Regions from separate parts of the Pilosibacter sp. NGB245 genome, predicted to be linked through region 1. Evidence: predicted binding sites of a transcription regulator. Region 1 holds the regulator's gene; each other region holds the start of a gene.
The links. The regulator Rex, encoded in region 1, represses fermentation and respiration genes when NADH is low (regulators of the CRP and FNR family bind a similar motif). The targets are predictions, from matches to a motif close to ATTGTTAANNNNTTAACAAT.

Region 1 (2,270 bases):
TCCTGCACATGGAAAAGACGCTGTTTGAGGAGATCTCCGACGCATATCCGGGAATGTCCAACACACAGATCAGAAGTACGCTGGCGGCGTTCCTGTTCACCGGGGATGACGTGTTTAAACGGATCGGGGATCTGAGCGGCGGTGAGAGAGGACGTGTGTCGCTTGCAAAGCTCATGCTCTCCGAGGCGAACTTCCTGATCCTCGATGAGCCGACAAACCATCTGGATATCACATCGAAGGAGATTCTGGAGAACGCGCTGAGCCACTACGGCGGAACTGTGCTCTATGTCTCCCATGACCGTTATTTTATCAACAAGACCGCGACGAGGATCCTGGATCTCACCGGAAAGCGGATGATGAATTATATCGGAAATTACGATTATTATCTGGAAAAACATGACGCGATGATGACGGCCCATTTCGGAAACGAGGCGCCGGAGAGTGCCGGCGGGATCGTCGGATTCGGCGCGTCGAAGACAGGAGCGGCGGCGGAGACTGCCGGAAAGGCTGTGGAGAATCCGGCAGCGGATGCCGGCGGAAAGCTCGACTGGAAGGCTCAGAAGGAAGAACAGGCCCGCCAGAGAAAACGCCAGAACGATTTAAAGAAGGTCGAGGATGAGATCCACAAGCTGGAGACAAGAGACGGGGAGATCGACGGCCTCCTCTGCGATGAGAGCGTATTCTCCGACGTTGCGAAACTCATGGAGTTAAACAAGGAAAAAGAGGAGATCGCAGGAAAACTGGAAGTTCTCTATGAAAAGTGGGAAGAACTTGCAGAATGATCATGACTGTCTAACAGCCCGCGCTGCAAAAGGGGCAGGCTTTTATACAGAGTGAGCTCTCGGCCCTGTGGGAATGCAGGATTGAATGCTTACGAATACAGACATACTCAAAGGAAAATGCTTCGTCCGGTCTGGGGAGATTTCGGGCGGGGCATTTTTCCGTCTGGGCAGTTTGCGCATTTTACTGACAAAGATTTGACAAATAATATAGATATAGGTATAATAAAAGACAGCGTTATACTGAGAAGGTGGAACTAGAAAATGACAGACGAGAGACAGATCTCAAAGGCGGTAATCTCAAGACTTCCGCGTTATTACAGATATCTGGGCGAACTGATGGAGGAGGGGATCGAGAGGATCTCTTCCAACGAACTGAGTGCCAGAATGAAGGTGACAGCGTCCCAGATCCGTCAGGATCTTAACAATTTCGGCGGCTTTGGACAGCAGGGATACGGATACAATGTGAAATATCTCTACACCGAGATCGCGAGGATCCTGGGGATCGACAGACAGCACAACCTCATTATCATCGGTGCCGGAAACTTAGGTCAGGCGATCGCCAACTATACAAATTTTGAGAAGCGCGGCTTTATGATCAAGGGAATGTTCGATATCAACCCGCGCCTGATCGGTCTTGTGGTCCGCGGAGTCGAGATCCGCGGGATCGATGACCTGGAGCAGTTTATTGTCGACAATGAAGTACAGATCGCGGCTCTCACGATCCCGAAGTCCAAAGCACCGGAGATCGCGGAGCGCCTGGTAAAAGCCGGGATCAAGGCGATCTGGAATTTTGCCCATACAGACTTAAATGTGCCGGATGATGTAGTCGTTGAGAATGTACATCTTTCCGAGAGCCTAATGCGTCTTTCCTACCGTGTCTGCAGCATGCAGGATGAGCGGGAGCGGAAAGCAAAGGAAAAAGCAGAACAGACGGGAACCAATGAGACATGTTGATTGGAGTTGGCTGTGATTTGATCGAAATTGAGCGTGTGAAAAAAGCCTGTGAAAAAGAGGCTTTTTTGACGCGTATCTATACCGAGCGCGAGCGCCGGCAGGCAAAGGGTGATCCCCGGGTCCTTGCCGGCACTTTTGCGGTTAAAGAAGCAGTAGCGAAGGTGTTTGGAACGGGATTCCGGGACTTTATGCCGGTCCATGTGGAGGTCTTAAGGGACCCGCTTGGAAAGCCGTATGTCGAACTTCATGCGGGAGCAGAGATGAAGGCGGAGGAGCTCGGGATCAGGACGATTCAAGTGTCGATCTCTGACACGAAGGACCATGCGATGGCGTTTGCCGTCGGAGAGGGGGATGCCGGATGAAAGCAGTTCTGAGCGGAAAAGAAATGAAAGCGTTTGACACCAGGTCCATCAGGGGGTACGGGATCCCGTCCCTGGTGCTGATGGAGCGGGCGGCTCTTGCCGTTGCGGAGAAAGCGGAAGAGATCCTTAAGAGAGAACAGGCAGAGACAGTCTGGTCCGTCTGCGGTTTTGG
Region 2 (2,270 bases), 1.7 Mb from region 1:
CAGGCTGTCCTGTTTACTTTCGGATCCATCGCTGTGATCCTTGCCGTTTTGATCGGTCTCTCATAAAAATCGGTCTGCCTTCGGTATCAGCCATCTGAAGCTAATTCAGGTATAGCAAAAACCCCGTATCATCCGCGTGACTCGATCGCGGATAATACGGGGTTTTTTTGAACGCTTCCCGATGATATCTGAAGAAGGAGCTAACCGGAGCAAAAAGACTTTCTCCCTTGGGAAAAATATGATAGAATTTACTGAATACGATAGCACCGGCCGCGATACCGGAGAAAGGAGCTTTTAATGATCGAATCCAGCGCGCCTGCCATGAAGGGGGAAAAAACAAAATACCGTCTCGCCGCAGCCATGAAGGAATGCATAAAGACAACTCCGGTCGATGCGATCACTGTCCGCCAGATCACAGAGCGCTGCGGCGTCACCCGCCAGACCTTTTACCGGAATTTTCTTGATAAATATGACCTGATCAACTGGTATTTCGACAAGCTCCTCGCCCGCTCCTTTGAACATATGGGCCGCGGGACCACGGTCCTTGACAGCCTGGAGAAAAAATTTACATATATTCAGGAGGAAAAGGCATTTTTTGCCGCCGCATTCCGCTATGACAGGCAGAATTCCCTGCGGGAGCATGATTTTAAGCTGATCCTCGCCTTTTATGAAAATCTGATCCGGGAAAAAAGCGGCAGACCGGCCAGCCCTGAGATCCATTTTCTTCTGGAAATGTACTGTCAGGGCTCGATCACCATGACCGTAAAGTGGGTTCTCGGTGGCATGGACCTGACCCCGTCCCAGTTTGCCGGGCTTCTCGTCCGCGCGATGCCGGCAGCATTGCGGGATCTGTTTCTTGAGCTTCATCTGCTGTCCTGATCTATTGTTATTTTGCACAATTTTTCCATATCTTTCTTTTGCAATATGTCGATTTTCCTTGAAGTGTTACACTTGGCCTTTTCTGTAACTTTCTTTTTGCCCTTCGGATTTGTTAATATAATAACAAAGGCACAGAAAGCTTTTGAGTTCAAGTATTCATGGAAGGAGTTTTTTATCATGGCAAATCGTATTATGTTAAATCAGACATCTTATCACGGAGCAGGCGCGATTCAGAAGATCGCGAACGAGGCAAAAGCCCACGGCTTTAAAAAGGCGTTCGTATGTTCCGACCCGGATCTCGTAAAATTCAAGGTTACCGCCAAAGTAACCGACATTCTGACCGCAAACGGTCTTGACTACGAGCTCTACTCCGATATTAAAGCAAACCCGACGATCCAGAATGTCCAGCACGGTGTTGAAGCCTTTAAGGCATCCGGCGCTGACTACCTGATCGCCATCGGCGGCGGCTCCTCCATGGATACCTCCAAAGCGATCGGCATCATCATCGCAAACCCGGAATTTGAGGATGTAAGAAGTCTTGAGGGTGTTGCACCGACGAAAAAACCGTGTGTTCCGATCATCGCCGTTCCGACAACAGCCGGTACTGCTGCCGAAGTTACGATCAACTATGTTATCACCGATATCGAGAGAAAACGTAAATTTGTATGCGTTGACCCGCATGACATGCCGATCATTGCGATCGTTGACCCTGATATGATGTCCTCCATGCCGAAGGGACTTACCGCTTCTACAGGTATGGATGCCCTGACCCATGCCATCGAAGGCTATACAACAAAGGCTGCCTGGGAAATGACCGATATGTTCCATCTGAAAGCCATCGAGATCATCTCAAGATCTCTGCGCGGTGCTGTAGCAAACACAAAGGAAGGCCGCGAGGGAATGGCTCTCGGTCAGTACATTGCCGGTATGGGCTTCTCCAATGTTGGTCTTGGTATCGCCCACTCCATGGCACACACACTCGGTGCTGTCTATGATACCCCGCACGGTGTTGCCTGCGCAATGATGCTTCCGATCGTTATGGAATATAATCAGGAATGTACCGGCGAGAAATACCGTGAGATCGCACGTGCAATGGGCGTTGCAAATGTTGATTCCATGTCTCAGGACGAATACCGGAAAGCTGCTGTTGACGCTGTCAAGAAGCTTTCCGCGGATGTCGGAATTCCGTCTGTCCTTGAGGCGATCAAAGAGGAAGACCTTCCGTTCCTTGCGGAGTCCGCACATGCAGATGCCTGCGCGCCGGGCAACCCGAAGGATGCCAGCGTAGAAGACCTGAAAGACCTGTTCCGTAAGATCATGGCATAAAAATGCCTTCTCGCATTTATGAAAAGAGCTCCGGCAAATTGGCCGGAGCTCTTTTTATCTGTCGC
Region 3 (2,270 bases), 1.3 Mb from region 1:
ATTTAAAGCATTTAATGCTTCCGGACGGTTGATGGTGATAACACCAATAAAACCGTCCTGCTCATATTTTACAAAACCCATATCGTCGTTCTCCTCAGATTTTGTCTATGTCCCAGATCAGATTAGTCTCTCTCTACGATTGTAGCACAGCCCATTCCGCCGCCGATGCAAAGAGTTGCAAGACCCTTCTTAGCATCTGCCTTCTCCATCTCATGAAGAAGTGTAACGAGAATACGGCATCCGGAAGCTCCTACCGGGTGTCCGAGAGCGATCGCGCCGCCGTTCGGGTTTAACTTGTTAAGGTCAAAGCCAAGCTCCTTACCTACTGCTACAGACTGTGCAGCGAATGCCTCATTAGCCTCGATGATATCGAAGTCTTTGATCTCCATGCCTGTTCTCTTAAGAACTTTTCTTGTAGCTGCAACCGGTCCGATACCCATGATCTTCGGATCTACGCCGCCGAGAGCACCGGCAACCCATGTAGCCATCGGCTTAACACCGAGCTCTTTAGCTTTCTCTTCGCTCATAACAACAACTGCTGCTGCACCGTCGTTGATTCCTGAAGAATTACCAGCTGTAACTAAGCCGCCGTCTTTCTTGAATGCCGGTTTTAACTTACCGAGAGTCTCAACCGTTGTTCCGTGACGCGGGCCTTCATCTGTATCTACGATAACTGTCTCTTTTTTCTTCTTGACTTCTACCGGAACGATCTCGTCCTTGAATGCGCCGGACTTCTGAGCAGCCTCTGCCTTCTGCTGGCTTACTGCAGCGAACTTGTCCAGTTCTTCTCTTGTAAGACCCCACTGATCGCAGATGTTCTCAGCTGTGATACCCATGTGGTAGTTGTTGAATGCATCCCAGAGAGCATCGTTAACCATTGTATCAACTAATGTAGCATTGCCCATACGGTATCCGTAACGGCCCTTCATCATAGCATACGGAGCCATGGACATGTTCTCCATACCACCTGCAACAACGATATCAGCGTCACCGGAAAGGATCATCTCAGCAGCCATGTTGACAGCCTCAAGACCGGAACCGCATACAACATTGATCGTAACAGCCGGAACCTCGATCGGGAGACCAGCTTTTAATGTAGCCTGACGTGCTACGTTCTGTCCCTGACCAGCCTGGATTACGCAGCCCATGTAAACCTGGTCAACAGCTTCCGGAGCAACTCCTGCTCTCTTTAAAGCCTCTTTGATTACGATTGCGCCAAGTTCCGGAGCCGGTACTGTGCTTAATTCGCCACCCATTGTTCCGATTGCCGTACGGCATGCACCTGCAAGTACAACTTTCTTTGCCATTTTCTTTTCCTCCTCATCATACCGCTGCCAAGCTCTACACCATATATTTTTCCATAAGCAAGGCAGTATATTATGTATAACTAATCATATCACCAAACCGTTTTGCTGTCAAATCATTATCAAAAGCTTTTTATATATTTTTTCTAAACAAATTAGGAACTTTACTCTTCATTTCGTACAAAAGTTACTTTTATGCTCTGACGCGTCACTTTCTGTTTTTGTCATGTTTTACCATTTCTTTCTATTCCTTTTTCACCGGATTTCTTGACCTTGCCGGCAGATAATGATAAAATAATGTCAGAGTTTAGCCCCGGATCCTATGATCCCGGCAAAGTTCTGAGATGCAGTAATATTTTTATGGTTACAAAGAGAGGGTATTAAAATGGATTTCAAACAGATGTATCAGGAAAAGCTGGTTTCCGCTGAGAAAGCAGCTTCCGTTATCAAATCCGGTGACTGGGTCGATTACGGCTGGACAACAGCAACTCCGATCGCAGTCGATAAGGAAATCGCAAAAAGACTTCCGGAATTAACTGACGTAAACTTCCGCGGCGGTATCTTAATGTGGGTACCGGAGATCTTCAAGATCGAGAACCCGGCTGAACATATGACATGGAACTCCTGGCATATGAGCGGGATCGAGAGAAAAGCGATCGCACAGGGCTTCTGCTACTACGCTCCGCTCCGTTACTCCGAGCTTCCGAGATATTACAGAGAATCCCAGAACAAGCCGGATGTCGCTGTCTTCCAGGTTTCCCCGATGGACGAGCACGGCTTCTTCAACTTCGGACCGAACGCATCCCATATGGCTGCTGTCTGCGAGACCTCCAAGGTCGTTATCGTGGAAGTAAATGAAAATATGCCGGTATGCTTCGGCGGTACTGAGGAAGGTGTTCATATCTCCCACGTTGACATGATCGTAGAAGGTGACAACCCGGCGATCGCTGAGATGGGCGGCGCTGC

Region 2: a site for Rex is predicted at 988-1,007, ahead of fucO (lactaldehyde reductase). Genes of this name have one in related genera too.
Region 3: a site for Rex is predicted at 1,412-1,431, ahead of ACXMYH_RS12435 (acetyl-CoA C-acetyltransferase). Genes of this name have one in related genera too.

The regions. Positions count from the first base shown of each region.
Region 1 covers NZ_CM171584.1:1,486,472-1,488,741, forward strand. Annotated here, with positions in the region: gene abc-f (ribosomal protection-like ABC-F family protein) at 1-782, shown strand, start outside; gene ACXMYH_RS06790 (redox-sensing transcriptional repressor Rex) at 1,044-1,736, shown strand; gene acpS (holo-ACP synthase) at 1,754-2,098, shown strand; gene ACXMYH_RS06800 (NAD(P)H-hydrate dehydratase) at 2,095-2,270, shown strand, end outside.
Region 2 covers NZ_CM171584.1:3,211,931-3,214,200, forward strand. Annotated here, with positions in the region: gene yfcC (putative basic amino acid antiporter YfcC) at 1-66, shown strand, start outside; gene ACXMYH_RS14320 (TetR/AcrR family transcriptional regulator C-terminal domain-containing protein) at 298-879, shown strand; gene fucO (lactaldehyde reductase) at 1,057-2,205, shown strand.
Region 3 covers NZ_CM171584.1:2,788,921-2,791,190, forward strand. Annotated here, with positions in the region: gene ACXMYH_RS12430 (enoyl-CoA hydratase-related protein) at 1-81, opposite strand, end outside; gene ACXMYH_RS12435 (acetyl-CoA C-acetyltransferase) at 123-1,307, opposite strand; gene ACXMYH_RS12440 (butyryl-CoA:acetate CoA-transferase) at 1,690-2,270, shown strand, end outside.